2 regions of the Albidovulum salinarum genome follow, and region 1 is predicted to be linked to the other one. Evidence: riboswitches for the same ligand, from Rfam matches in the RefSeq annotation. Region 1 holds a riboswitch; the other holds the start of a gene.
The links. A riboswitch is a leader RNA that binds a small molecule or an ion and turns the genes downstream of it on or off. The one in region 1 is predicted to bind glycine.
Positions count from the first base shown of each region.

Region 2: it holds a riboswitch for glycine, as region 1 does, so the genes downstream of both, gcvT (glycine cleavage system aminomethyltransferase GcvT) here and OEZ60_RS13430 (D-amino acid dehydrogenase) in region 1, are expected to answer to the same signal.

Region 1 is NZ_JAOVQO010000012.1:30,449-44,817, forward strand. It holds gene OEZ60_RS13385 (ABC transporter substrate-binding protein) at 1-478, opposite strand, end outside; gene benD (benzoate diol dehydrogenase BenD) at 521-1,300, opposite strand; gene benC (benzoate 1,2-dioxygenase electron transfer component BenC) at 1,297-2,319, opposite strand; gene benB (benzoate 1,2-dioxygenase small subunit) at 2,392-2,919, opposite strand; gene benA (benzoate 1,2-dioxygenase large subunit) at 2,932-4,320, opposite strand; gene OEZ60_RS13410 (muconate/chloromuconate family cycloisomerase) at 4,390-5,697, opposite strand; gene bhcD (iminosuccinate reductase BhcD) at 5,760-6,719, opposite strand; gene bhcC (3-hydroxy-D-aspartate aldolase BhcC) at 6,803-7,966, opposite strand; gene bhcB (beta-hydroxyaspartate dehydratase BhcB) at 7,977-8,930, opposite strand; gene OEZ60_RS13430 (D-amino acid dehydrogenase) at 8,930-10,213, opposite strand; glycine riboswitch at 10,315-10,400, opposite strand; gene OEZ60_RS13435 (MarR family winged helix-turn-helix transcriptional regulator) at 10,461-10,943, opposite strand; gene OEZ60_RS13440 (amidohydrolase) at 11,091-12,281, shown strand; gene OEZ60_RS13445 (TRAP transporter substrate-binding protein) at 12,314-13,351, shown strand; gene OEZ60_RS13450 (TRAP transporter small permease) at 13,380-13,919, shown strand; gene OEZ60_RS13455 (TRAP transporter large permease) at 13,916-14,369, shown strand, end outside.
Region 2 is NZ_JAOVQO010000016.1:28,653-43,021, forward strand. It holds gene gltX (glutamate--tRNA ligase) at 1-1,296, shown strand, start outside; gene pepT (peptidase T) at 1,425-2,666, opposite strand; gene OEZ60_RS16275 (gamma-glutamylcyclotransferase family protein) at 2,683-3,252, opposite strand; glycine riboswitch at 3,376-3,476, shown strand; gene gcvT (glycine cleavage system aminomethyltransferase GcvT) at 3,619-4,746, shown strand; gene gcvH (glycine cleavage system protein GcvH) at 4,766-5,125, shown strand; gene gcvP (aminomethyl-transferring glycine dehydrogenase) at 5,137-7,986, shown strand; gene trxC (thioredoxin TrxC) at 8,110-8,556, shown strand; tRNA gene OEZ60_RS16300 (tRNA-Ala) at 8,626-8,701, shown strand; gene OEZ60_RS16305 (PrkA family serine protein kinase) at 9,207-11,141, shown strand; gene OEZ60_RS16310 (YeaH/YhbH family protein) at 11,161-12,474, shown strand; gene OEZ60_RS16315 (SpoVR family protein) at 12,476-13,972, shown strand; gene fahA (fumarylacetoacetase) at 14,303-14,369, opposite strand, start outside.

The DNA of each region.
Region 1 (14,369 bases):
CCTTGCGGATGCCCTGATCGTACATCCAGGTTCCCATCGGGCGGTTGACCTGCCCGTTCGAGAAGGACATGCGCGTGATGTAGGGCGAGCAGTCGGCGCCCGTGGCCTCGTCATTGCCGGCGTTGGCAACGATCAGGGGCACGCCCGCGCCATGCACCATGTCCCGCACGGCGCCCAGAACACCGGAGCTGACAATGCCCGCCATCACGTCGACATTGTCCTGCAGGATCAGCTTCTTGGCCTTGCCGAGCGCGACCGGAGGTTTCACCTCGGTATCCTCGCGGACGATTTCGAACGTGGCGTCGGTCTCGCCGCCGAATTGCTCGATGGCAAGATTGAAGCCTGCCTCAATGTCATTGCCGAGCGAGGCATAGACACCCGAGAACGGGAGCAACAGGCCGACCTTGATTTCCTCGGCTGCGACAGGCGCAGCGAAGCCGGTGGCGAACCCGAGGGCCGCCAGGATAGCGCGTTTCATTTTGGATCTCCTCCAGTTGGTTAGATGACCCCTCCTCAGGGCCTATCCCAGGTCTCCTCCACCCACCGGCACGGTGACGCCGGTGATGTAAGAGGCCTCGTCCGACGCCAGGAACAGGATCGGACCTGCCTGCTCGTCGAGCGTTCCGTAACGTTTCATGAACGAGGACTGGATCGTCTGGTCGACGATGGTCTTGTACCAGTCCTCGCGCTGCTCCTCCGCAGCGTTGGGGTTACGTGGCACCACGCGGGGCGGTGCCTCGGTGCCGCCCGGCGCCGTGGCGACGACACGGATGCCGCGTTCGGCCACTTCCCAGGCAAGGCTTGCAGTAATCGCATTCACGCCACCCTTCGCTGCCGCATAAGGCACCCGGTTGAGACCGCGCGTCGCGATGGATGACACGTTGACGATCACGCCGGATCCCTGCGGCAGCATCCGTTCGATTGCTGCGCGGCAGCAGTAGAGCGTCGGGAAGAGCGACCGGCGCACCTCAGCGTCGATCTGCCCTGGCTCGTAATGCTCGAAAGGCTTGGCCCAGATCGTGCCGCCGACATTGTTGATCAGAATGTCGATTCGGCCCCATAGGTCCATCGATTTCGCAACCGCCGTCTCGCAACCCTCCCAGGTTTCGAGATCGACCGAGATGGCCTCGGCTTCGCCGCCCTCTGCGCGGACAGCCGCGACCACCTCATCGCGGGCAGGTGACCGGTCCACGACCAAGACGCGCGCGCCTTCGGCGGCGGCACGTTCTGCCACTCGCCGGCCGATGCCCTGTGCGGCGCCGGTCACGACCATGACCTTATCGTCGAAACGGCGGGTCATGCGGCTACCGCCTCCGCCTCGGTCGGGTTGAACTTCTCGAAGTGGAAATGCGTCGGCTCCACCCCGAGCTTGCCGAAGTGCGCGCGCACCGCCTCGACCATCGGCGGCGGGCCGCAGAGGTAGACGTCGCAATCGCCGCCGTTCAGTTCTTCCGCCGTGACGTGATCGGTGACAAAGCCCTTGCGCTCATGCATCTCCTCTTCCGAGGCGAGAATTGTGATCACGCTGACACTGCCAATCTTCTCGGCCAGCGCCTGCACCCGATCCAGTTCCACTAGGTCGGCGGCCCGGGTCACGGCGTAATAGAGCGTTATATGTTGGTCGCACCCCTGCTCGGCCAGCTGTTCCAGCATCGAAAGGAAGGGCGCCAGTCCGGTGCCTCCCGCAAGCCAAAGCTGCGGGCGTTCGAGGGGCCGCAGGTAGAACGCGCCCATGGGCCCGGTCAGCGTCACGGCGTCCCCGGGCTTGGCCTGCTCGGCCAGATAGGTGCTCATCACGCCGCCCGGCAGGTTGCGGATCAAGAAGGTGCCCTCTCTGGCGCCCGGCGCCGACGAGAAAGAGTAGGAGCGGTGTTTGTCGGTGCCCGGAACACTGATGTTGACGTATTGGCCAGGCAGGAACCCGATCGGCTTTGCCAGCTTGATCCGCAGACCGAAGGAGGTCTCGGACAGCCGATCCACGCCCAGCACCTCGCCTTCGATGGCTTCGGGCGCGGTTTTGCAAACGGCGGACGAAGCCGGTACGCGGATCACGCAATCGCTTTCCGGCGTCATCTGGCACGTGAGGACATAACCTTCTTCGGCCTCGTCCTCGGTCATCGCCTCGTCCATGTAGAACTCGAGATCGTATGCGCCCTTTTCGGCGAAACACTTGCAGGTGCCGCAGACGCCATCGCGACAATCCATCGGGATGTTGATCTTCTGGCGGAAGGCGGCATCCGTCACCTTCTCGTCGTCATCGCACTGGATGACGCGGGTGACGCCATCCTCGAAGTTCAGGGCGATATTGTAGGTCGTCATGGCATGATCCTCCCTTGGCCGCGCACCCATGTCTGGATGCACGGAGGTTCCTTCGGCTCCCGTTTTGCGGGATCAGATGTGGTAGACGTCGATCACATGGTGGATGTGGTCATTCTTCAGAACCACCTTCTTGTCGGTGATCAGCGGCTTCGGTCCACTGATGTCGATCGTGTAGAACGACGTGCCCCAGTGCTGGTCGGTGTTGCCGTAGCGATAGCTCAGCGTGTGCCAGTTGAAACGCAGCTTGATCTTTGACCCTTCGCGCGTCACCACCTCGATATTGGCGATGTGATGGTTCGTCCGCGGTTCGGGCAACGACGTCGCCGAGGAGCGGTCGGTCTTGATCCGGAAGACGCGGTCCTCGATGCCCTGTTTGTTAGGGTAGTACATCAGGGACATCTCGTTGAGCGGGTCTTCGGTCAGCTTGTCCTCGTCGTCCCAGGTCGGCATCCAGAACGGGCAGTCCTTGTGATAGAAGGTCAGCCAGGTATCCCATTCACGATCATCCAGCGCCCGGGCCTCGGCATAGAGGAATGCCTGGATTTCGTCGAAGGTCATCGTGTTCCCGGTTTCGTTGCGTTCAAGCGTTGCGGTGCTCATGTCTCTTCCTCCTCACTCTGCCGCGGTGCGCGCTTGGGGCGCGGTTGCACGCTCCGTCGCGATGGCCTGGCCCATGCGCTTGGACCAATTGGTGTGCTGGATGACGAAGAGGCCTTCGTCTTCGGTACGGGCACCAGACAGGATCGGGTCGATGCCCAAGGCCTTGGCGTCCTCGTCGGGCCCTTCGATCCACTGAGTCGCGCCTCGGGTCAGGTCATTCCACTTAGCGTGGGCCGCACCGGCATAACCGCGCTGCGTCGCCCGGAATTCCTCGGTGTCGTCCGGCGTCGCCATGCCCGAGGCATTGAAGAAATCCTCGTACTGGCGGATCCGGCGCGTGCGGGCTTCCTGGCTTTCGCCCTTGGGCGCGATGCAGTAGATCGTCACCTCGGTCTTGTCGACGCTGACGGGCCGGAACACCCGGATCTGCGAGCTGAACTGATCCATCAGGAAGACATTCGGATAGAGGCAGAGATTGCGGAGAACGCCGACCATCCACTCGGCTTTGGTCTTGCCGTGCTTCTCGGTCCATTCCGCCAGACGCGGGTAGTTCGGACGGTTCGTCGGGTCAGCCCATTCGGTCCACAGCAGGATGTGGCCGTTTTCATAGGCATGGAACCCGCCGCGCTGCTTGGCCCATTTCGAGGCATCGGTTGCCTTGATGTTGTCTTCCTTGCCGTCTTCGGTGCGGTGCGCGGTAGTCGCGACGTAATTCCAATGCACGGCCGAGACGTGGTAGCCGTCGGCGCCGTTCTCGGCCTGCAGTTTCCAGTTGCCGTCATAGGTGTAGGTGGATGAACCGCGCAGCACTTCCAGCCCCTCATCGGCCTGGTCGACGATCATGTCGATCATCTTGCGCGCCTCGCCGAGGTAGTCCTCGAGCGGCTGCACATCGGCGTTCAGCGAGCCGAACAGGAAACCGCGATAGTTTTCGAAGCGCGCCACCTTGGTCAGGTCGTGGCTGCCGTCCTTGTTGAACTGCTCGGGGTAGCCTGCGCCTTTGGGATCCTTGACCTTCAGGAGCTTGCCGGTGTTCGAGAAGGTCCAGCCGTGGAACGGGCAGGTGAAGGTCTTCTGGTTGCGCTTCTTGAAACGGCAGAGCATCGCACCGCGGTGCGAACAGGCGTTGACCAGCGCGTGCAGATCGCCGTCCTTGTCGCGGGTGATGACCACGGGCGTACGGCCCATGTGAAGCGTGAAGTAGTCGCCCGGCTCCGGGATCTGGCTTTCATGCGCCATGTAGATCCAGTTGCCTTCGAAGATGTGCTTCATCTCCAGTTCGAAAAGCTCTTCATCGGTGAAGATGTCACGACGACAGCGGAAGACACCGTTTTCCGGGTCATCCTGGATTGAGCCCTCGAGACGGGCTTCGAATTCGTCGAGATTGGATTGGGTGAACATCAGTCGTCCTCCTCCTGACTGCCGCGACACTTCTCGTTGCGCCTTGGCTGGTTCGATACGTGCCGCCGGTTATTCGCCGACGACGGCTTTCACGGTTCGACCGCCATCCCGGCGGAAGAACGCGATCTTGTCGGGGTCGAGCGTCGCGCCAATGCCATTGCCCTTTGGAGTCTCGACGCAGAAATCGCGATAGACGATCGGCTCCGCGAGGATCTCGTCGGTCAGCAGGAGCGGACCGAAGAACTCGGTCCCCCAATGCAGCCTTTCGACCGTCGCGAAGAGCTGCAACGCCGCAGCGGTGCCCAGCCCGGTTTCAAGCATCGTGCCGCCATAGAGGCCCAGGCCTGCGGCTTCACCGATCGCGATCACTTCGGAGGCACGCTTCAATCCGCCTGACTGCGCGACCTTCACCGCGAAGACATCGGCAGCCCGCCCCGCCACGACGGCCAGCGCATCTTCGGGACCGTTCAGCGCCTCGTCGGCCATGACTGCGATCTCGTAGCCTCTGGCCAGTTCGGCCATAGCTTTGCGGTAGCGAGCCTGGACGGGTTGTTCGACCAGCTCGCAGCCGGCATCCTGAAGCCCTTTCAGACCCCAGCGGGCGTCTTGCAAGGACCATGCCGTGTTGACATCGACCCGCACGCTGGCGGCATCGCCGACCGCTTTCTTGATCCGGGCCACATGGGCCACGTCTTCCCGAACCGACCGCTTGCCGATCTTCAGCTTGAAGATGTTGTGGCGACGGGTCTCGATCATCTCCTCCGCTTCGGCGATATCCGTGTCGGAATTGCCCGAGGCCAGCGTCCAGGCGACGGGAAGCTTTTCATGCACGGCACCGCCAAAGAGCTGCGAGACGGGCACACCAAGGCGCTTTCCGAGGCCGTCCCAAAGCGCGATTTCCACCGCCGCCTTGGCGATGCGGTTTCCCTTCACCAGCCTGCCAATCAGCTGGATGGCGCCATTCACATCATTGCCGTCACGCCCCAGAAGCGCCGGAGAGATGTAGGTGGCGATGGCGGATTGGATGCTCTCGGGGCTTTCCGCGCCGTAGCTCAGGCCGCCGATGGTCGTGCCTTCGCCGATCCCTTCGGAACCATCCGCGAACCGGATCTTCACCAGGACAGCCGTCTGCGTCCGCATCGTGGCCATGGAAAGCACATGGCCGCGGATAGTCGGGACATCGAGGATCATGGTCTCGATCTGGTCGATCTTGGTCACGGAGTTCACCACATCTGCAGGTTTCATTGGGTGGCAGATTGCCCATCCCGGCTGGATTCTGTCGATGATTGGAGGGGTCTTGGTTGATACCCTGGTAAGATGCGATCGGCGATCAACGGGCGGGGCTGGCGCGAGAAACACGCCTTCAGGTGCCGCCAATGGCGACGTCTGACACGCAATACCAGGATGTGTGCTTGGTGGTAACGCTCGCGGGCTGCGCTTCAGAAATCGACCTCGACCGCCACGCCCTTCTTGACCGCGAGATCGACGGCGGCCGAGGCCACGGCGAGGTCCTGCAGCCCGACGCCGGTGCCGTCGAAGAGCGTGATCTCGTCCTCGCTCGTCCGGCCCGGATGGTCGCCGTTGATGACCCGGCCGATCTCGACGATGTCGGCCTCGGCGATCAGCCCCTCGGCGATCGCGTGCTGCGCCTCGCCGATGGTGACGGATTGCGCCACCTCGTCGGTGAAGACCCTTGCGCGGGCGAGGAGCGCGGGCTCGACCTCCTGCTTGCCCTTGGTGTCGGTGCCCATGCAGGCGAGATGCGTGCCGGGCGCCACATGCGCCGCCATCAGCGAGGCGGCGGGCGAGGAGGTGACGGTGACGATCACCTCGGCCTCGGTCATCCGCTCCAGCGGCACCGCCTCGAAGGGAAGGCCGAGCTCGGCCGCGACCGCGCCGAGCTTCGGCAGCATCTCGGGATGGTAGTTCCAGGCGATGACCCGCTCGAAGTCCCGCACGCGCGCCGCGGCGCGCAGCTGGAACTGCGCCTGATGCCCGGCCCCGACCATGCCCAGGACCTTCGCATCCTTCCGCGCCAGCCGGTCGACCGAGATCGCCGCCGCCGCCGCCGTGCGGAGCGCGGTCAGGAGATTGCCCCCCACCACCGCCGTCGGCCGCCCGCTCTCGGGATCGAAGAGGAACACGGTCGACTGGTGGTTCGGCATGCCGCGCCCGGCATTGCCGGGGAAGTAGCCGCCCGACTTCACCCCCATCACCGCGCCCTTGCGGTCGAGCCCGGACTTGAACCCGTATTGCCGCCCCTCGCCGAGCGCCTCGCGGATCACCGGGAAGTTCACGGCCTCTCCGCGCGCCATCGCGGCGAAGACCTCCTCGACGGCGGCGAAGGCGGCCTCGGGCGAGACCAGCGCGGCGATTTCGGATTCGGGAACGATGAGCATGGACGGAACCTCGGGTATGCGGGTGTCGGTACGATCTGTGTACGCGTGCTGCACGTTCGCTGCACGCGTTCCGGACGCCGGTGTCAGTAGGCCTTGCCGCGGGCCGAGACCGGCCAGACCGTCTCGACCTTGCCGCCCCTGACGCCGACATACCAGTCATGGACATTCGCGGTCGGGTCGCAGTGGCCCGGCACGAGCCGGAGCTTGTCGCCCACCTTGAGCACACCCTTCGGGTCCTCGATGACGCCATGCTCGTCCGAGCACTTGATGTATTTCACATCGCTCCGACCGTGGATCACCGGCAGGCCGCTGTCGACCGACTGCGCCTTGAGACCCGCATCGCAGATCGCCTTGTCGGGCTTGGTGTGGCTCATCACCTGGGTCAGGATGAAGAAGGCGTTCTCCCACTCGCCCGCGTCGATCCGCTTGCCCTCCTTGTCGAGGATGCGGCCGTAATCGGCATCCATGAAGGCGTAGGAGCCACACTGTAGCTCGTTGTAAACCCCTGAATTGCTTTCGAAATAGTAAGACCCGGTGCCGCCGCCCGAGACCAGTTCCGGCGCGAGCCCCACGGCCTTCAGCCCCTCGACCGCGTCCTTGACCATGGCGATGGCCACGTCGAGCTTGGCCTTGCGGTCCTCGTACCTGTCCATGTGCTGCATCGCGCCCTGGTAGGCCTGGATGCCGGTGAACCTGAGGTTCGGGGCCGCGTCCACGGCCTTGGCGATGGCGACGACGTCCTCGGTTCTGGTCACCCCGCAGCGCCCGGCGCCGCAGTCGATCTCGACGAAGACCTCAAGCTCGGTGCCATGCTTCACCGCGGCCTGCGACAGCTCCGCCACATTGGCGATGTCGTCGACGCAGACGATGATGCGGGAGCCGAGTTTCGGCAGTTGCGCCAGCCGGTCGATCTTCGCCGGATCGCGCACCTGGTTGGAGACGAGCACATCCCTGATGCCGCCCCGGACGAACACTTCCGCCTCGCTAACCTTCTGACAACACACGCCAATCGCGCCGCCGAGCTTCTCCTGCAGCTTCGCCACGTCGACCGACTTGTGCATCTTCCCGTGGACCCGGTGGCGCATCCCGTGCGCCTTGGCATAGTCGCCCATCTTCCGGATGTTGCGCTCCAGCGCGTCGAGGTCGAGCACCAGGCAGGGGGTCTGGATGTCCTTTTCGTCCATGCCGGGCTTGGCCGGGATGTCGTAGCCGACCTCGAGCCGGTCGATATTCACGGGTGCGTTCATCTTAACCTCCTCAGCCCTTCATCCAGGGCAGTCTGTCCAGATCGACATTGCCGCCGGTGATGATCACGCCGACGCGCTTGCCTTTGAATACATTCGGGTTTTTCAGGATCGTGGCGAGCGGGACCGCCGAGGACGGCTCCATCACCACGCGCAGGTGCTTCCAGGTGAGCTTCATCGCGTCGACGATCTCGGGGTCGGACGCGGTGAGGATGTCGCTGACATGGGTCTTCACGAAGTGCCAGGTCAGGTCCTTCAGCGGCACGAGGAGCCCGTCGGCGACGGTCTTCGGCGCGTCGTCCGCGATGATGTGGCCGGCCTTGAAGCTGCGGTAGGCGTCGTCGGCCTGTTCCGGCTCGGCGGCGATGACTTTCGTTTCCGGCGCCAGCGTCGACAGCGTCAGGCAGGTGCCCGAGATCATGCCGCCGCCGCCGATCGGCGCGACCACCATGTCGAGACCGTCGGTCTGCTCGATCATCTCCTTCGCGCAGGTCCCCTGCCCCGCGATCACGCGCGGGTCGTTGTAGGGATGCACGAAATCGCCCCCCGTCTCGGCCTGCACCTTCGCGAAGGTCGCCTCGCGCGACGAGGTCGAGGGCTCGCATTCGGTGATCTTGCCGCCGTAGCGCCGCACCGTGTCCTTCTTGGCCTGCGGCGCGGAATGCGGCATGACCACGTTGCAGGGGATGCCGCGCAGCATCGCCGCGTAGCTGAGGCACGAGGCATGGTTGCCGGAAGAGTGCGTGGCGACGCCCTTCTTCGCCCGTTCGTCATCCAGCCCGAACACCGCGTTGGTGGCACCGCGCACCTTGAAGGCGCCCGGCTCCTGGAAGTTCTCGCACTTGAAGAACAGCTCTGCGCCCGTCAACTCGTTGAGGTAGTCCGAGGTGCGGATCTGCGTGCGGCGGATATAGGGCTTGATCCGCTCATGCGCCGCCAGCATGTCCTCGTATGTCGGAATATACATCAAACCGCCCCCTGCGCAGCGAGCGGCATCGCCGCGTAGCTAGCTGTTGCTACCCCCTTGTTGACCGTCTTGGAGGTTGCGACCCGCTCCGCCACCATTTCAGCGGTGACGGCAGACAGCGTCCAGCCGAGATGTCCGTGCCCGGTATTGTAGAACACGCGGTCACGCACCCCCTGCCCGACCTTGGGCATCATGTTCGGCATCATCGGGCGCAGGCCAGCCCAGGGAATCGCGTGCTCGGTGCTGACACCCGGAAAGAAGCGCTCGCACCACTTCACCAGCGGACGGATCCGGTCGTCGCGGATATCGAGGTTGTAGCCATTGAACTCTGCCGTGCCCGCGATTCGGAACCGGTCCTTTCCCAGACGGCTGGTGACGACCTTGGCTTCGTCGTCCAGAAGGCTGATCCATGGTGCAGCGCTCTGGCTGTCCTCGTCGTCCAGACGCACGGTGATCGAATAGCCCTTGACCGGATAAACATTCACACGGTCGCCCAGTTGCGCCGCGAGTGAGCGGCTTTCGACGCCGGCACAGAGAACGATAGCGTTGAAGATCTCGGTCTGGCTTTCATTGTTGCGGCTCCAGGTCAGACGAACTTCGTTTCCGTCGACCCTGATCGACTCGACATTGGTGCCGAACTGCAAAACGGCGCCCTGCTTCTCGATCGACTTGGCGAGACCCGTCGTGTAGCGGTGTATGTCGCCGGTGAAGTCGCTTTCGGTGTAGTAGCCGCCATAGAAATCGCCGCTAATCGCGGGCTCGATCTGGCGCACCTCTTCGGGTGCCACGGCGCGGCGGTCGAGTCCGCCCTCGGCCAGCAGCTTGCTGACCTCGGTGGCGTGATCGAATTCCGACTTCTTGGTGTAGATGTGCAGGATGCCGCGGTTTTCACAGTCGAAACCGAACCCGTGGCGCTCAGCCTTCTCCTTCAAGAGCCCGCGCGCCGCGATCGCCATCCGGGTCGTCTCGACGGTGTTGGCGCGGTATTGCGGGATCGATGCGACGAATTCTGCCATCCAGCTGTACTTGTGCCAGCTGGGCTTGGGATTCACCAGAAGCGGTGCGCCCCGGGTCATCATCCACTTCATACCCTTCAAGACCGTGGACCAGCGATTCCACGTCTCTGCGTTCGAGGCCGAGAGCTGTCCGCCATTGGCGAAGGAGGTCTGCATCGCCGCATAACGGTTGCGGTCAAACAAGGTGACGTCGTATCCCCGGTCAATCAGGCTCGACGCGGTCGTAACGCCGGTGATCCCGGCGCCGATAACGGCAATTCTGGTCATGGTGTCCTCCCGCGACCCAAGGTTTCGTCCTGCCGGATGGCAGGTCCAATCCCCTCTGTCGCGAGGCGCGAATTGCGGTTCGCAGCGCGCTCCAGATCGCCGCGCCGATCACAGTCCTTTTGCCTGAGAGGTTCCGGGGGGTTGCTCCTTCGGCGCCGACGATATCGGCCTCTCCTGTGACAGCTTGGTAGGCTCCTTGCCTTGTAGATTCAATTTAGTATCATGTCAATACTATTTCACTCAATAACTATACTGGCTGATTTTCGGATAGGGCAGAACGGTATTCCTCCGACGTCACCCAGCTACCCAAGCGGTCTAGGATCTCGTTGAGCGCGCGGAGTTCCTGAGCAGAGAGTGGGTCTGTCAGGATGACCTCGAGGCGGTCTGAAACCCGCTTGGCGACCTGACGAACTTCCTTCCCACCGTCGGTCGTCGAAAGAAGGAAGACGCGCGCATCCTCGCTTGAGTTTTCCCGCACAATCAAACCAGCGCCGAGAAGATTCTGAATGATTCTCGAAGTCAAACTTCTTTCAAAACCAGTAACTTTCGCGATTTCCGCGAACGTTGTCCCGGGCGTATCGTCGATCAGTCGCAAGACCCGAAGATCCCTGATCCGACAGCCTGTCTCCTTCAGGAAGATCTCGTCATTGGCGGTGATGGCCTCTTGGGCGACAATGTTGAGCCTGTATGTGAGGCGCTCGTTCCTGAAGGTCTTGTTGGTTTGCGTCACGTGTTCACCTTTCTCTGAGCCCAATATCGAAAAGGTATCATCTATTACCCTGATCTCCGCAAGAAATAATCTTACTAAGAAACTATCTTGATTGGCAAGTATTTGTGTGCAATATTCTCATACTGAGATCAACTGGAGGGTTCGTAGATGTTTGCCGAGTGGTATGAAAGCCAGCGCAGCACCTCCGAAGACTGGCTGAAGGATTTGCACCGGCATCCTGAAACCGGCTTTGAAGAGGTCCGCACCGCCGCCTTCGTGGCTGACCGCCTGACGGAATTCGGTTTCGAGGTCGAAACGGGAATCGGTGGGACCGGAGTCGTGGGAACGCTGCATGGCATCGGCACCGATAAAGCGAATCCCGGCCGTTGCATCGCGTTCCGCGCCGAACTGGATGCCCTACCGATGACAGAAAAGGCCGATGTACCCTATGCGTCCGAAGACCCGCAGCGCTTCCATGGCTGCGGACACGATGGCCATACCGTTACGGCGCTCACTGCAGCCGCTTATCTGGCGCGGCATCGTGATTTCGAAGGAACGGTGCGATTTGTCTTCCAGCCAGCGGAGGAACTGCTGACTGGCGCGCGCGCAATGATTGCAGATGGCCTGCTTAAACAGTTTCCCTGCGACGAGATCTACGCGCTCCACAACCTTCCGGGTCTTCCGGCCGGTCATGTGGGCGTACCGGCGAGCGCGGCGCTGTCCTCGGCCGACAACATCGACATAACGATTCGTGCCAACGGCGCACATGGTTCGATGCCACACACCGGCGAAGATGCCATCGCCGCCGCTGCACATTTCATCACCACCGTGCAGCAGGCCGCGACACGTGTCGTCGATGCGCGGGACGCAGGCGTGATTTCGTTCGGCCTGCTCCGGGGCGGAACGGCTCGGAACATTCTGCCCGAGTCCACAAGGATAGAGGGCACCATGCGCACCACTGCCCCCGAAGTGCGGGACCGTTTGGCCAAAATGCTGCAGGACGCCGCGCGCGCCACTGAGTTGGTCTTCGGTGTCTTGGTCGAAATGAATATCGCCAAAATTGCACCGGTCACGCTCAACGACCCCACGTGTGTTGCGGCAGCAATTGCTTCGGCCAATCGCGTTGTCGGCGCCGAGAAGGTTATGGAAAACGCACGCAGCCTCATGGCCTCCGAAGATTTTGCGGAGCTCTCGGGCCGGGTGCCCGGTGCATACCTCTTCGTGGGACAGGACGGTTACGCACCGCACCACCCCAAGTACGCCTTCGATCCGGAGATCATTCCGATCGGGGCCGCCATCTTTGCCGACCTGGCCAAGCATCGCACGAGCAAGTCACTCAATTCTCATCCACTTACCTGATCAAGGCTAGTATCATCCCAGGGAGGATCCAGATGATCACGTTCACCACCAAAATGCTTCGGGGCGCCATTACAGCCACGGCCCTGATGACCGCCACGGCACCGCTCGCCAGTGCCGAGGTTCTGACCATGTCGTCCTGGGTGCCGCCCACCCATTTCATACACACCGACTTCCTGGTTCCGCTCACCGAGAAGATTGCCGAAGTCACCGAGGGACGTGTCACGGTGACGATCCTTCCGGCGCCACTGGCCAGTCCGCCGCAGCACTGGGAATTGGCGCGCACCGGCGTGGCCGACATCACATGGGGCAACTTCACCTACGAGCCCGAGCGCTTTGTTTCGTTGTGGTTCGCCGAATTCCCGAACGCCGGCACCAATGCCGAGGCGCAGAGCCGCGCCCTGTGGCAGACCTACCAGACATTCCTCGCCGACAACGCCGCCTTCGACGGCGTCAAGATGCTGGCGGTCGGCATGTTTGGTGGCGGCCAACTGCATCACGGTTCCAAGTCTGTGACCTCGCCCGACGACGTGAAGAACCAGAAGTTCCGCATGGGCGGCCCCATCCAGGAAAAACTGCTGAGCGCCCTCGGCGCCGTTCCGGTGGCCGCCCCCGCGACCAAGGCGTATGAGATGCTGGAGAGCGGCGTCATCGACGGCTCACTGCACACCATGGAGTCGGTGGTGAACTTCCGTCTTGAAGACGTGCTGAAGTACCACACCGTCTTCCCGAAGGGCTTCTATGACGCCACCTTCTTCGTGGTCATGAACGGTGCCAAGTGGGATGGGCTGAGCGACCAGGACAAGGCGGCCATCGAAGGCATCATCGGCGAGGAGCTGTCGGCTGCCTGGGGCAGGAACTTCGACCTTCAGAGCCCAGCAGCGATCGAAAAGCTCGCCGCAGAGGGCCACGAGATTGTCGAGGCTTCGCCCGAACTGGTCGCAGCCGTCGATACGATCTACGACACGATGGTTGCCGACTGGATTGGCGCCGCAAAGGGTGCGGGCGTCGAAGACCCGCAGGCCATGCTCGACTTTTACAACGAGACCTACACGGCGCTCGCCGGCGAATGATCGGTAACAGATTGTCGTGCGAGGGGCGATGATCAGCCCCTCACATTTTCAGGGAGGAGAAACGTTCATGTTGTCAATGGCATGGAAAATCCGCCGAGGGGTCGAAACGGTAATGGCTCTGTTTCTCCTCGCAATGGTCGCGTTGACCTTCGCGGACGTTATCGGGCGACGCCTGTTCGGCACCCCGATCTATGGATCAAACGACATAACCGAGCATCTGATGGCCCTTGTGGTATTCGCAGGCCTGCCGCTCGTTACCGCCGCTAGCGCTCATCTGACCATCGATATCCTCGACAAACTGGTGAATCAGCCGTGGATGGCGTGGTGGCGCGTGCTGACATCCATCCTGGTGACACTCGTCCTGGCGATGATCTCATGGTTGTTCATCAAACACGGCTTGAATGCATCCGGCATTTCCGAAGTCAGCCAGGCCCTGCGGGTTCCCCGCGCACCGCTTTATTTCTTCATGGCTCTCAGCTGCGCCCTGTCTGCGCTCGCCGCCCTCGTCATCGCGGCAACCGGGCCAATGATCGATCCTGAAGACACCCACGAGGAGGACGCGCTATGATCGTCGGTTCTATCGCAATGGCCGTCGCCATTCTGCTGGCCTTTCTGCGTGTCCCGCTGGCCTTCGCGCTTCTTGCGGTTTCAGTCACGGGCATCGGGTTCGCGATCAACTGGAACATCGCGTTTCAGCTCGTGCCGCTGACGATCTCTGACGCGGTGCTGTCCTACGACCTAGCGGTCGTGCCGATGTTCATCCTGATGGGCAACGTGATTTCCAAGACCGGCATCGCTCAGGACTTGTTCCGCGCCGCCTATGCCTTCGTCGGCAATGTCCGGGGTGGGCTGGCTCTCTCCACAATGGTGGCGTGCTCGGGTTTCTCCGCAGTGTGCGGATCCAGCTACGCGACCGCCGCCACGATGGCAAAGGTCGCCTATCCCAGCATGAAGCAGTACAAGTACTCCGATGAGCTCGCCGCCGGCACCATTGCCGCCGGGGGTACGCTGGGCATCC
Region 2 (14,369 bases), on a different contig from region 1:
CCGACCGGCTACATCCATGTCGGCAACCTGCGCACCGCGCTGATGAACTATCTGATCGCCCGCAAGACCGGCGGCACCTTCATCCTGCGCCTCGACGACACCGACCAGGAACGCTCGAAACAGGAATATGCCGACGGGATCAAAGAGGATCTCGAATGGCTCGGCCTGCACTGGGACCGGGTGGAAAAGCAGTCCGAACGGCTCGGCCGCTACGGCGAGGTGGCGGGGGATCTGCGAAAGACGGGCGATCTCTACGAGGTGTTCGAGACGCCGACCGAACTCGACCTCAAGCGCAAGAAGCTTCTGAACATGGGCAAGCCGCCGGTCTACGACCGCGCGGGGCTGGCGCTGTCGGCGGCCGAGAAGGACAAGCTCCGAGCCGAGCGCGAGGGCTACTGGCGCTTCAAGCTCGACCAGCAGCGGACGGAATGGGCCGACGGGATCCTCGGGGACGTGTCGATCGACACGGCCTCGGTCTCTGACCCGGTGCTGATCCGGGCGGACGGTCAGGTGCTTTACACCTTCGCCTCGTCGGTCGACGACATCGACATGGGGATCACCCATATCGTGCGCGGCGCCGACCATGTGACCAATACCGCGACGCAGATCCAGATCATGCGCGCGATCGGCGGCACGCCGCCGGCCTTCGCGCATCACTCGCTCCTGACCGGCCCGCAGGGCGAGGGCCTGTCGAAGCGGCTCGGCACGCTGTCCTTGCGCGACCTCAGGGCGCAGGGCGTGGCGAAGGAGGCATTGTTGAGCCTGATGGCGCGGCTCGGTTCGTCGCAGCCGGTGGAGCTGAAGCTGTCGCTCGACGAGATCGCCGAAGGGTTCGATCTGAGCCAGTTCGGCGCGGCGCCGACCAAGTTCGATGCCGAGGACCTGTGGCCGCTGACGCGCCAGCGCAACCAGGCGTTGCCCTTCGAGGAGGTGAAGGAGCGGATCGCGGGGATTGGCGTGCCGGCGGATGTGGCCGAGCGGTTCTGGCGCGTCGCCTCGCAGAACATCACCACGCTCGACGATCTGGGCGCCTGGTGGGTGCTGTGCCGCGACGGGGCCGAGCCGATGATCGCTGCCGAGGATGCGGCGTTCGTGGCCGAGGCGATGGCGCTTCTGCCGGAGCCGCCCTTCACCGAGGCGAGCTGGGGGGAATGGACGGCGGCCGTGAAGGAAAAGACCGGGCGCAAGGGCAAGGGGCTGTTCATGCCGCTGCGGCTCGCCCTGACCGGCCAGCCGCACGGGCCGGAGATGGCGGAGCTCATGCCGCTTTTGCAGAAGGTGCGCGCGAAGGGCTGAGCTTCGTTTGCGGCTTGGGGGCGACCCCCGACCCCCATCCCCTCCCCACGAGGGGGAGGGGTGGCGCCCGAAGCCGGTGGGGGCTGTCCGATCGCGTTGGTTGCTTCCCGGTCGCCGGTGCAGGGCGTTCAGGGGCGCGCGGCGCGCTCGACGAGCTTCAGGCAAAGCTGCGTCGCCACCGCCATGTCCTGGACGCTGATCCACTCCAGCGGCCCGTGGATTTCCTGCATGCCGGTGAAGAGGTTGGGGCAGGGCACGCCCAACTCGGTCAGCCGCGACCCGTCGGTGCCGCCGCGGATCGGGATGGAAACCGGCTCGATCCCGAGATCGCGGCAGGCGGCGCGGGCGAGGTCCACCGGGGTCATGTCCTTTTCCAGCCAGTAGCGCATGTTTCGGTATTGCGCGCGGATCTCGCAGGTGATCTCGGCCCTCGGCTCGGTTGCCTGAACCGTCGCGCAGACCTGCCGCAAGAGCTCGCCCTTCGCCGCGAGCCCGTCCAGTTCGAAGTCCCGCAGGATGATCTTCAGCACAACCTTCGCCGCCGAGCCCTTCATCTCGTAGACGTGGAGGAAGCCCGCGCGCTCCTCCGTCGTCTCGGGCGTCATCGTCACATGCGGCAGGGTCTGGACGATCTTCGATCCGAGATGGAGCGCGTTGACGAGTTTGCCCTTCGCCGTGCCGGGATGGATCGAGACTCCCGTGACGGTCACGGTCGCCATGTCGGCGGAGAAGCTCTCGTATTCGATCTCGCCCACTGCCGCGCCATCGAACGTATAGGCGAAGTCGGCGGCAAGGTCCGCGGGCAGGCGTGCGTCGACGCCTCCGCCGATTTCCTCGTCCGGCGTGAAGGCGATGCGGATCGGCCCGTGCGGGATGGAGGGATTGGCGAGGAGATGCCGCGCCGCGCTCATGATCACGGCGACACCGGCCTTGTCGTCGGCGCCGAGCAGGGTCGTGCCGCTCGCCGTGATGATGTCATGGCCGGACTTTTCGCCGAGATAGGGCGAGATGTCTGGCGAGAGCGTGAGCCCCGGCGCGTCGGCAAAGCTGATCGCGCCGCCATTGTAGTTGCGGTGGACGACCGGCTTCACCCCGGCCGCGTGGAACTGCGGCGCGGTATCGACATGGGCGAGCAGGCCGATCACCGGCGCGCCCTCGGCGGTGGCCGGGATCGTGGCGAGCACCGCGCCATAATCGGTGAGCCGCACCTCCGAGGCGCCGATCCCGGTCAGTTCGGCGAGGAGCAGGCGCTGGAGGTCGAGCTGGATCGCGGTGCTGGGCTTGGTGCCCGTATTCTCGTCACTCTGTGTGTCGATGGCGGCGTAGCGCACAAGGCGCTCTTCGAGTTCACGGTCGAAGTCGGTTCTCATCACACATTCTCCGGGATCACGCCTTGCGGCGGGTCAGGCCAAGGACGTCGACATGGTCGTCGGTGAGCCGGCGCTCGGCGGCGCTGGTCTTCTGGTGACGTGTGTAATGCGGCGCGGCGCGGTCGTCGAGGATCGCGGTCCAGCTCGTGGTCGTGGCAAAGAAGCGGGCGACGCCCGCCTCGCCGAACTCGCGCAGGAAGCCCTGCACCACCGTATCGAGATAGCTCAGGAGGATCGGGTGGTCGTTCGCCGGCAATCCGTGCGCCGCGTCGACGGCGTAGATTTCTACCCGGTCGGCCCAGCCCGGCGTCGTGGTCAGGTGGTCATGCAGAAGGGGGTGGCGCAGGTAGGCAGCCTCGCGCTGGTCGAGAAGCGCCCAGTCGTCGCGCGGCACGGCGGCAACGAGGCCGTCGATCTCGGTCGCGGCCGGCTCGGCGGAGAGGTAGGGCCAGGGGCGGAGCCGCGTGTGCCGCCAGACCCGGCGCCAGCCCGCGAGCCGCGCCGGTTCGCCGGGCGCATAGTCATGCGTCGCCCGGTTCACGAGCGAGCCATAGCCGAAAAAAGCGGGGTGTCTGTCGCCGGTCACAGGTCGCCTATGGAACAGAAATGTCGGTCGGGCAAGCATATTGCGGCGGCTCGCGGGTGCGCGCAACAATGTATCCCATTGTATACCCTATTGCCAGACGCCCCAAGATTCGGGTATTCAAACCGTGTCAGATCGGGAGAATCCGGTGGGGTCGGGGACCCCGGCCGGTGCCGAAGGAGCAACCGCCCCGGTAAACTCTCAGGCGCAAGGACCGTTCTGACAGTGGAACTCTGGAGAGACCCCGGGACGGGGCGCCGAAGGGATAACGATCTCAGGCGAAAGGACAGAGGGGGCATCGGAAGGGTGGGGTTGACCACCCGGGGCGATGCCGGACAGCATGAACCGGCGTGAAGAAGGGAGGACGGCATGACCGACCTGAAACGTACGGTTCTTTTCGACCTGCACGGCGAGCTTGGCGGCAAGATGGTGCCCTTCGCGGGCTACGAGATGCCGGTGCAGTACCCGATGGGGGTGATGAAGGAGCATCTCTTCACCCGCGCCCATGCCGGGCTCTTCGACGTGAGCCACATGGGCCAGATCCTGATGACCGCGAAATCGGGCCGGGTCGAGGATGCTGCGCTGGCGCTGGAGCGGCTGGTGCCGGTCGACATTCTCGGGCTGAAGGAAGGCCGCCAGCGCTACGCGCTCTTCACCAACGACAACGGCGGGATCCAGGACGACCTGATGGTCGCCAATCGCGGCGATCACCTCTTTCTCGTCGTCAATGCCGCCTGCAAGGACGCCGATTTCGCGCATCTGAAGGCGCATCTCGGCGCCGATTGCGATATCGGCATGGTCGAAGACCGGGCGCTCGTCGCGTTGCAGGGGCCGGAGGCCGAGACGGCGCTCGCCCGGCTGTTGCCGGATGTGGTCGAGATGGCGTTCATGGATGTTGCCATTCGCCACTGGGACAGCGCCGAACTCTGGATCTCGCGGTCGGGCTATACCGGCGAGGACGGGTTCGAGATCTCGGTGCCGAACAAATTCGCCGAAAGCTTCGTGCGCAGGCTTCTCGACATGGAGGAGGTCGCGCCGATCGGGCTCGGCGCGCGCGACTCGCTGCGTCTCGAGGCCGGCATGTGCCTTTACGGGCATGACATCGACGAGGGCACGAGCCCGGTCGAGGGCAACCTGACCTGGGCGATCCAGAAGGCGCGCCGCGCGGGCGGTGCCCGCGAGGGCGGGTTCCCCGGTGCAGGCCGTATCCTGAAGGAACTGGCCGGGGGGGCATCGCGCCGTCGCGTGGGGCTGCGTCCCGAAGGCCGGGCGCCGATGCGCGAGGGGACCGAGGTCTTCGCCGGTCCCGAGGGCGGGGACCCGATCGGCAAGATCACCTCGGGCGGTTTCGGCCCCTCGATCGAGGCGCCGATGGCGATGGCCTATCTGCCGGCCGATCTCTCCGAAGGCACGACGGTTTACGGCGAGGTCAGGGGCAAGCGCCTTCCTGCCGTGATCGCGCCGATGCCGTTCCAGCCCAACCGTTACAAACGTTAACCAGCAGGGGAAAAGACCCATGAAATATACCGAAGACCATGAATGGCTCCGCGTCGAGGGCGATCACGTCGTCGTCGGAATCACCGACCATGCCTCCGAACAGCTCGGCGATGTTGTCTTCGTCGAACTGCCCGAGCCGGGCACGAGCGTGTCGAAGGGCGATGAGATCGTGGTGATCGAGAGCGTCAAGGCCGCTTCCGATATCGCGGCGCCCTTAGACGGCGAGATCGTCGAGGTCAATTCCGACGTCGCCGACAATCCCGGCATGGTGAACGAGGACCCGACCGGCAAGGCCTGGTTCTTCAAGATGAAGGTGGCCGACCTCTCCGCGCTCGACGGTCTGATGGACGAGGCCGCTTACAAGGAAATGATCGGATAAGGACGCGGACAATGCCCTTCACCCCCACCGACTACCTGCCCTACGACTTCGCCAACCGCCGCCACATCGGCCCGTCTCCGGCAGAGATGGAGGAGATGTTCAAGGTGCTGGGGGTGAAGGACCTCGACGAGCTGATCGACCAGACCGTGCCGAAATCGCTCCGGCAGGAAAAGCCGCTCGACTTCGGCAAGGCCAAGTCGGAACGCGAGCTTCTGTGGTTCATGCGCCAGGTCGCGAAGAAGAACGCGGTCTTCACCTCGATGATCGGACAGGGCTTCTACGGCACCGTCTGCCCGCCGGCGATCCAGCGGAACATCCTCGAAAACCCCGCCTGGTACACGGCCTACACGCCCTACCAGCCGGAGATTTCGCAAGGTCGCCTCGAGGCGCTTCTGAACTTCCAGACGATGGTCTGCGACATGACCGGGCTCGAGATCGCCAATGCCTCGCTTCTTGACGAGGCGACTGCGGCGGCCGAGGCGATGACGATGGCGCAGCGCACGTCGAAATCGAAGGCAACGGCCTTCTTCATCGACGAGAACTGCCATCCGCAGAATATCGAGGTGATGAAGGTTCGGGCCGCGCCCATCGGCATCGAGATCATCGTCGGCGACCCCGAGACGGTCGAGGCCGACAAGGTCTTCGGCGCGATCTTCCAGTATCCCGGCACCTACGGTCACCTCACTGACTTCACGCCCCATATCGCGAAATTGCACGAGACGGGCGCGCTCGGCATCGTCATCGCCGACATCATGGCGCTGACGCTCCTGAAGGAGCCGGGCGCGATGGGCGCGGACATCGCCGTCGGTTCCACCCAGCGCTTCGGCATCCCGATGGGCTTCGGCGGGCCGTCGGCCGCCTACATGGCCTGCAAGGACGCGCACAAGCGCAACATGCCCGGCCGGATCGTTGGTGTCTCCATCGACGCGCAGGGCGGCAAGGCCTATCGCCTTTCGTTGCAGACCCGCGAGCAGCATATCCGGCGCGAGAAGGCCACGTCGAACGTCTGCACCGCGCAGGCGCTTCTCGCCAACATGGCCTCGTTCTACGCGGTCTATCACGGGCCCGAAGGCCTTAGGGCCATCGGCCAGCGTATTCACCGCAAGACGGTGCGCGTCGCGCGCGGGCTGGAGGCGGCGGGCTACAAGGTCGAGCCGAAGGAGTTCTTCGACACGATCACCGTCGACGTCGGCGCGATGCAGGGCGCGGTCCTGAAGGCGGCGCGTGACGAGCGCATCAACCTGCGCAAGATCGGCACCACGAAGGTCGGCATCTCGATCGACGAGACCACCCGGCGGCTGACGATCGAACGGCTTTGGCGCGCATTCGGGATCGACCAGAAGGACGACGACCTCAAGCACCATTTCCGGATCTCCGACTCGCTCGTCCGGACCTCGGATTACCTCACGCATCCGGTCTTCCATATGAACCGGGCCGAGACCGAGATGATGCGCTACATGCGCCGGCTGGCTGACCGCGATCTCGCGCTCGACCGGGCGATGATCCCGCTCGGGTCGTGCACGATGAAGCTCAATGCCGCGGCCGAGATGATGCCGATTACCTGGCCTGAGTTTTCGAACCTCCACCCCTTCGCGCCCTCCGACCAGACCGAGGGCTATGCCGAGCTGTTCCGTGACCTGTCGGAGAAACTCTGCGAGATCACCGGCTATGACGCGATGAGCTTGCAGCCGAATTCGGGGGCCCAAGGGGAATATGCGGGGCTCCTGACCATCGCCGCCTATCACAAGGCGCGTGGCGAAGGGCATCGAAACATCTGCATCATCCCGGTCTCGGCGCATGGCACCAACCCCGCTTCGGCGCAGATGGCGGGGATGAAGGTGGTCGTGGTGAAATCGGCCGAAAACGGCGATATCGACCTCGAGGATTTCCGCGCCAAGGCGGAAGCGGCGGGCGAAAACCTCGCGGCCTGCATGATCACCTATCCCTCGACCCACGGCGTCTTCGAGGAGACGGTGCGGGAAATTTGCAAGATCACCCATGACCACGGCGGGCAGGTTTATATCGACGGCGCCAACATGAACGCGATGGTGGGCCTCGTGCGACCGGGCGATCTCGGCGGCGATGTCAGCCACCTCAACCTGCACAAGACCTTCTGCATCCCGCACGGCGGCGGCGGACCGGGCATGGGGCCGATCGGCGTCAAGGCGCATCTCGCGCCCCACCTGCCGGGCCATCCGATGACCGGCGGCGAGGAAGGGCCGGTGTCGGCCGCACCTTGGGGCTCGGCCTCGATTCTGCCGATCTCCTGGGCCTATGTCCTGATGATGGGCGGCAAGGGGCTGACGCAGGCGACGAAGGTTGCGATCCTCAACGCCAACTACATCGCGAAACGACTGGAGGGCGCCTACGGCATCCTCTTCACCGGCCGCAACGGGCGCGTCGCGCATGAGTGTATCCTCGACACGCGGCCCTACGCCGAGAGCGCCCACGTGACCGTGGACGATATCGCCAAGCGGCTGATCGACAACGGCTTCCACGCGCCGACGATGAGCTGGCCGGTTGCGGGCACGCTGATGGTCGAGCCGACCGAGTCCGAAACTAAGGCCGAGCTCGACCGGTTCGTCACCGCGATGCTGTCGATCCGCGACGAGATCGCGGCGATCGAGAAGGGCGAGATCGACGCGGAGAACAACCCGCTGAAGCACGCGCCGCACACGGTGAACGCGCTGATCGGGGACTGGGACCGGCCCTACAGCCGCGAACAGGGTTGCTTCCCGCCGGGCGCCTTCCGGGTCGACAAGTACTGGCCGCCGGTGGGCCGGGTCGACAACGTCTATGGCGACCGCCACCTCGTATGCATCTGTCCGCCGGTCGAGAGCTACGCCGACGCGGCGGAGTGAAAATCGGGGCCCCGCGGGGCCCCGATGCCTTCGGCGAGGATGTTTGAAGCAAGATGAAGGGGCAGGCTTGAAACAGGGCCTGCCCCTTCTGATATATTCCGAGAGGCGAATGTGAGGTGGGCGATGGCGGAGACTGTCAAGCTGACGTGTGTGACCTGCGGGCAGGCCAACCGGGTTCCGGGGGCGCGGTTTGCCGAGGGGCCGAAATGCGGCTCGTGCGGCGATCCGCTGGTCACCGGCAAGGTGGCCGAGCTCGACGTGGCGGCGCATGACCGGATGGTGCGGGGCGACGAGTTGCCGCTTGTCGTCGACTACTGGGCGCCCTGGTGCGGCCCCTGCCGGATGATGGCGCCGGAATTCGCCAAGGCGGCCCAGGCGCTGAAGGGGCGGGCGCGATTCGCAAAGATCAACACGCAGGACTTTCCGGCGGTGTCGCAGCGGCTCGGCATCCGCGGGATTCCGCTTCTGATCCTCTGGCATCGCGGCCGCGAGGTGGCGCGGCTCCCCGGTGCGCGGCCCGCCGCCGAGATCGAGGCCTTCGTCCGCTCGCAGGCCGGGGTGGCGGTCTGAAAAATCTCGCCAGGGGGCTTGCGGTCGCTTGACAATGGTCCGGCGCTGCGCCAAATACGCCGCCGGTGCGGGGCAGTAGCTCAGTTGGGAGAGCGCGTCGTTCGCAATGACGAGGTCAGGGGTTCGATCCCCCTCTGCTCCACCAAACACCCCGAGGTTGAAGATGAACCGATGGCGCCCGAGCCGGGCGCCACGCTTCCCGGCATCATGCCGCGTTGAGAACCGCGTCACGGCTAAAAGCCTCAGGGGCGATGGGCAAATCCCGCCTGCTGTCCTTGCCCGTCCGAACGCTGTCTCACGAAAGCGACGTCCGCCATCCGCGAGCCTTCCGTCTGCGATTTCCGTCGGTTGCCGTCCGCCGACCGCTCCAAGCTGCGGGGTAACCGCATGAGCGCAGCACACGGTATCGGAGAATCGATCTTCCCAGCTCGCGGTATGCGAGGGGGCAGCTGCGGCCGCCGATATTGGAAACAACGAGCCCGACTGGGAGCGGACCGTCGCGTGATCCGTTCAAAAACATGAAAAAAAACGAAACGTGAATGGAATAGGCCGCCGGAGCGCCCCATTTAGGTGTAAAATGAACCACAGAGGACAGCAACCAACGGAAAAGAACGGACGAAACCCTATCTGAGCAAAACAGGAACACGAAAATGGAGATCTTTGATCGGTTCGCAGATGAGTATGGACGCACGAAGCTCGTAGAGATGACCTTGCAGGACTACCTGCTTGGATGTCGCGAAGACGAAGGGATGCGCGCCACGGCGGCGGAGAGAATGGTGGCGGCGATCGGCGAGCCGGAGTTTGTCGATACCAGCCAGGACCAGCGCCTCAGCCGGATTTTTCTCAATCGGACGATCAAGAGATACAAGCCCTTCCGCGACCTCTACGGCATCGAAGAGACGATCGAGCGCATCGTCGGATTCTTCCGCCACGCGAGTCAGGGGCTCGAGGAGCGCAAGCAGATCCTCTACCTGCTCGGGCCCGTTGGGGGTGGCAAGTCGACCCTCGCCGAAGTTCTCAAGAACCTGATGGAGCAGGAGCCGATCTACGTCCTGAAGGCGGGCGAGGAGATCAGCCCGATCTTCGAATCCCCACTTGGTCTCTTCGACCGGGCGCGGATGGGCGACCTGCTCGAAGGAAAGTACAACATTCCCAAGCGGCTCCTCAGCGGGCTTATCTCGCCCTGGGCGATCAAGCGGCTGGAAGAGTTCGACGGTGACATCTCGAGATTCTCGGTGGTCAAGGTTCGCCCCTCGAAGCTGCGCCAGATCGGCGTGGCCAAGACCGAGCCGGGCGACGAGAACAACCAGGACGTTTCGGCGCTGGTCGGCAAGCTCGACATCCGCAAGCTCGAGGATTTCGGCCAGAACGACCCCGACGCCTACAGCTATTCCGGCGCGCTGAACCGCACGACCCAGGGGCTGATGGAATTCGTCGAGATGTTCAAGGCGCCGATCAAGGTGCTGCATCCGCTACTGACCGCGACCCAGGAAGGTTCCTATGCGGGCACCGAGAACATCGGCGCCTTCCCCTACCAGGGCATCATCGTGGCCCATTCGAACGAATCCGAGTGGCGCCAGTTCAAGAACAACAAGAACAACGAGGCCTTCCTCGACCGGATCAGCGTCGTGAAGGTGCCCTATTGCCTGCGCGCCACCGAAGAGACCGACATCTACGAGAAGCTCCTGCGCGAGAGCAGCCTCGGCGGTGCGCCCTGTGCGCCCGAGACGCTGTCGATGCTCGGCCAGTTCAGCGTGCTGACGCGGCTGAAGGAGCACGAGAACTCGCCGATCTACTCGAAGATGCGAGTCTATGACGGCGAAACGCTGAAGGACACCGATCCGAAGGCCCGCTCGGCCCAGGAATACCGCGATGCGGCCGGGGTCGACGAGGGCATGAACGGGATCTCCACCCGGTTCGCCTTCAAGGTGCTGTCGGAGACCTTCAACCACGACACCGAAGAGGTGGCGGCCGACCCGGTCCACCTGCTCTATGTGCTGGAGCAGGCAGTCAAGCGCGAGCAGTTCCCCGACGATACCGAGGGGCGCTATCTCGGCTTCATGAAGGACGTTCTCGCGCCACGCTACGCGGAGTTCATCGGCAACGAGATCCAGAAAGCCTATCTGGAATCCTACGCCGATTACGGCCAGAACCTCTTTGACCGTTACATCGCCTATGCCGATGCCTGGATTGAGGACCAGGACTACAAGGATCCCGACACCGGCCAAATCTTCAACCGCGAGATCCTCGAGCAGGAACTCGCCAAGATCGAGAAACCGGCGGGCATCACCAATCCGCGCGACTTCCGCAACGAGGTGGTGAAGTTCGTGCTCCGGGTCCGGGCCGAGCATCACGGCCAGAACCCGGACTGGCGCAAGTACGAGAAGCTGCGCCGGGTGATCGAGAAGCGGATGTTCGGCCAGATCCAGGATCTCCTGCCGGTGATCAGCTTCGGCGCCAAGCGCGACAAGGAGACCGAGGCCAAGCACAACGAGTTCATCGACCGGATGACCGACCGCGGCTACACCCGCCGTCAGGTTCGTCGGCTGGTCGAGTGGTACATGCGGGTGAACAAGGCGGGATGAGAGAAAGGAGGGCTAAGCCATGCCCCATTTCGTCGACCGCCGCCTGAACCCGAAGGACAAGAGCCACAGCAACCGGCGACGGTTCATCGGGCGTGTGCGCGCCGCAGTCAAGAAGGCGGTGGACGAGAGCGTCCGCCGCCGCTCCATCGCCGATGTCGACCGCGAGGAGAAGGTCTCGGTTCCCGCCGAGGGCATCTCCGAGCCGAGCTTCCGGCCCGCAGAACAGGGCGGGCACCGCGAGCGGGTGCTGACCGGCAACCGCAACTTCCAGACCGGCGACCGGATAGAGAAGCCGACCGGCGGCGGCGCGGGCGGGCGCGGACGCGAGGGCTCCGACGACGGCGAGGGCGACGACGATTTCCTGTTCGTGCTGTCGCGCGACGAGTTCCTCGACATGTTCTTCGAGGATCTGGAGCTTCCCGACCTCGTCAAGCGCAGCCTCAAGGAGACCGCCGCGACGAGGCCGCATCGCATGGGCTACGCGGTGACCGGCGCGCCGGCCAACCTCTCGGTCGCGCGGACAATGCGCAACGCCTTCGGGCGGCGGCTCGCGCTCAGACGGCCGAAGACCCGCAAGACCCGCGAGATGATGGAGCGGATCGAGGCGCTCGAAGCGCTCGAGAAGCCGAGCCCGGTAGAGCGAAAGGAACTTCTGGAGCTTCGCGCCGAGCTCGACCGGGTCCTGCGCCTGCGGCGGATGATCCCCTATGTTGATCCGCTCGACGTGCGCTACAAGCATTTCGAGCGGCGGCCGGAGCCGGCCTCGGCGGCAGTGATGTTCTGCCTCATGGATGTCTCGGCGTCGATGGGGGAGCGCGAGAAGGATCTGGCCAAGCGGTTCTTCGTGCTCCTGCACCTGTTCCTGCGCCAGCGCTACGACAAGATCGAACTGGTCTTCATCCGCCATACCCAAGTCGCGAGCGAGGTCGACGAGGAGACCTTCTTCCATTCCCGCCAGACCGGCGGCACCGTGGTCTCGAGCGCGCTGAAAGAGATGCAGGCTGTTATCGAGGCGCGCTACCCGCCCGGAGAGTGGAACATCTACGCCGCGCAGGCCTCGGACGGCGAGAATTTCGGCGGCGATTCCGCCACCTGCGCCGACATCCTTGGCAACGAGCTGATGCGGCTCTGCCAGTACTTCGCCTATATCGAGATCCTCGAGGAAAACGAGTCCCAGCTCATGAACAGCGAGGCGAACGGCATGGAGCTGTGGCGCGCCTATCGCGGGGTGGCCGAGGAGTGGCCGAACTTCGCGATGAAGCGGATCGCGAGCCCGCCCGACATCTACCCGGTATTCCGCGAGCTCTTCTCCAAGAAGCCGGAGGGTGTCTGACATGGCCAGGACCGTTCGCGCCGCAACGCCCCTGTTCGAGGGGGCCGAGTGGGATTTCGACACGCTCCGCCGCAGCTATGACGCGATCGCCAAGGTCGCGGCGGAGGAGCTGGAGCTCAACACCTATCCCAACCAGGTCGAGATCATCTCCTCCGAACAGATGCTGGATGCCTATTCCTCGATCGGCATGCCGCTGATGTACCACCACTGGTCCTTCGGCAAACGCTTCATGCACGACGAGCAGCTCTACCGGAAGGGCGCGCAGGGGCTCGCCTACGAGATCGTCATCAACTCCAATCCCTGCATCAGCTACTGCATGGAAGACAACACGATGGCGCTGCAGGCGCTGGTGATCGCCCATGCGGCCTTCGGCCACAACCATTTCTTCAGGAACAACCACCTCTTCCGGCAATGGACCGATGCCGACGGTATCCTCGACTATCTCGACTATGCCCGCACCTATGTCACCCAGTGCGAGGAGCGTTACGGCGCGCGCGAGGTCGAGCATCTTCTTGACGCGGCCCATGCGCTGATGCCGGCGAGCGTCTTTCGCCACCGCCGGCTGCCCTCCGCCTCGCTGCGCGAGGAGGCGGCGCGGCGCCGCGAGCGCCAGGAGGAGGAGGAGCGGTCGGCCAATTACCTGTGGGACACGCTGGACCGGGCGGTCCGGCCGAGCGAGGCCGACGAGGAGGTGCGCGAGCGCAAGCGCCGGATGGGCCTGCCGGAAGAGAACCTCCTCTACTTCCTCGAACGCCACAGCCCGATCCTGAAGCCCTGGCAGCGCGAGGTGCTGCGCATCGTTCGCAACATCGCGCAGTATTTCTATCCCCAGCGCCAGACCAAGGTGATGAACGAGGGCTGCGCCTGCTTCGTGCACTACTACATCACCAACGCGCTGCACGATGCGGGGCAGCTGACCGACGGCGCGATGCTCGAGATCCTGCACAACCACACCAACGTGGTGACCCAGCCGGGTTACGGCACGCCGGGTCATGCGACCTTCAACCCCTATGCGATCGGTTTCGCGATGATGCAGGACATCCGCCGCATCTGCGAGGCACCGACCGAGGAGGATCGCGAGTGGTTCCCCGACATTGCCGGCGCGAAGGACTGGCGCGGAGTTCTGAAAGACGCCTGGGCGAATTACCGCGACGAAAGCTTCGTGCAGCAGTTCCTCAGCCCGAAGGTTATGCGCGACTACCGCATGTTCGCGCTGACCGACGACGAGGGAGATCCGTTCTACACCGTAAACGCGATCCATGACGAACGCGGCTACCGCGAGCTGCGCGCCGCGCTTGCGCGCAGTCTCGATGTCTCGGTCAACGATCCCGATATCCATGTCTCGGACGTTGACCTGCTCGGCGACCGGCGGCTAAGGCTGCGCCACATTCAGCGGGACGGCGTACCGCTTGACCCGGCGACCCGCGATGCGACGCTCGGCTATCTGGGGCAGCTTTGGGGCTACGAAGTGGCGCTCGACGAGATCCGGAGCGAGTAAACCGGATTCCGCGGTATTGATGACGCCGCGGGAACGAATCGGCCGTGTAACCCCCAATAAGTTGCGGTTACTACTCGTATGAAGTAGTTTATGTAGTGTTAATCGGTAAAAAAAGTAACGGTGGTTAGTATGAGTGAACAAAGGGTGTATTCCCGCTGCGTCGCAAAGGATCGCAGGCGTGGCGGTGCGAACGGTATGAGGTTCGCGGCCGCGGGTCTGCGTGACATCGCCGCGGCATCCTGCCGGATCGGTTCGGCGCTTCCCGTCATGGAAACCTGTGCCTTCGCGGGACTGTTCATCCTGATCAGCCTCTCAGCGGGGTAGCAGTTCTCATTGGCCGCGTTTCACGCTCGATGAACCGGCATAAGGGTCCGCAAGGGCTTCGAGAACCATGCCG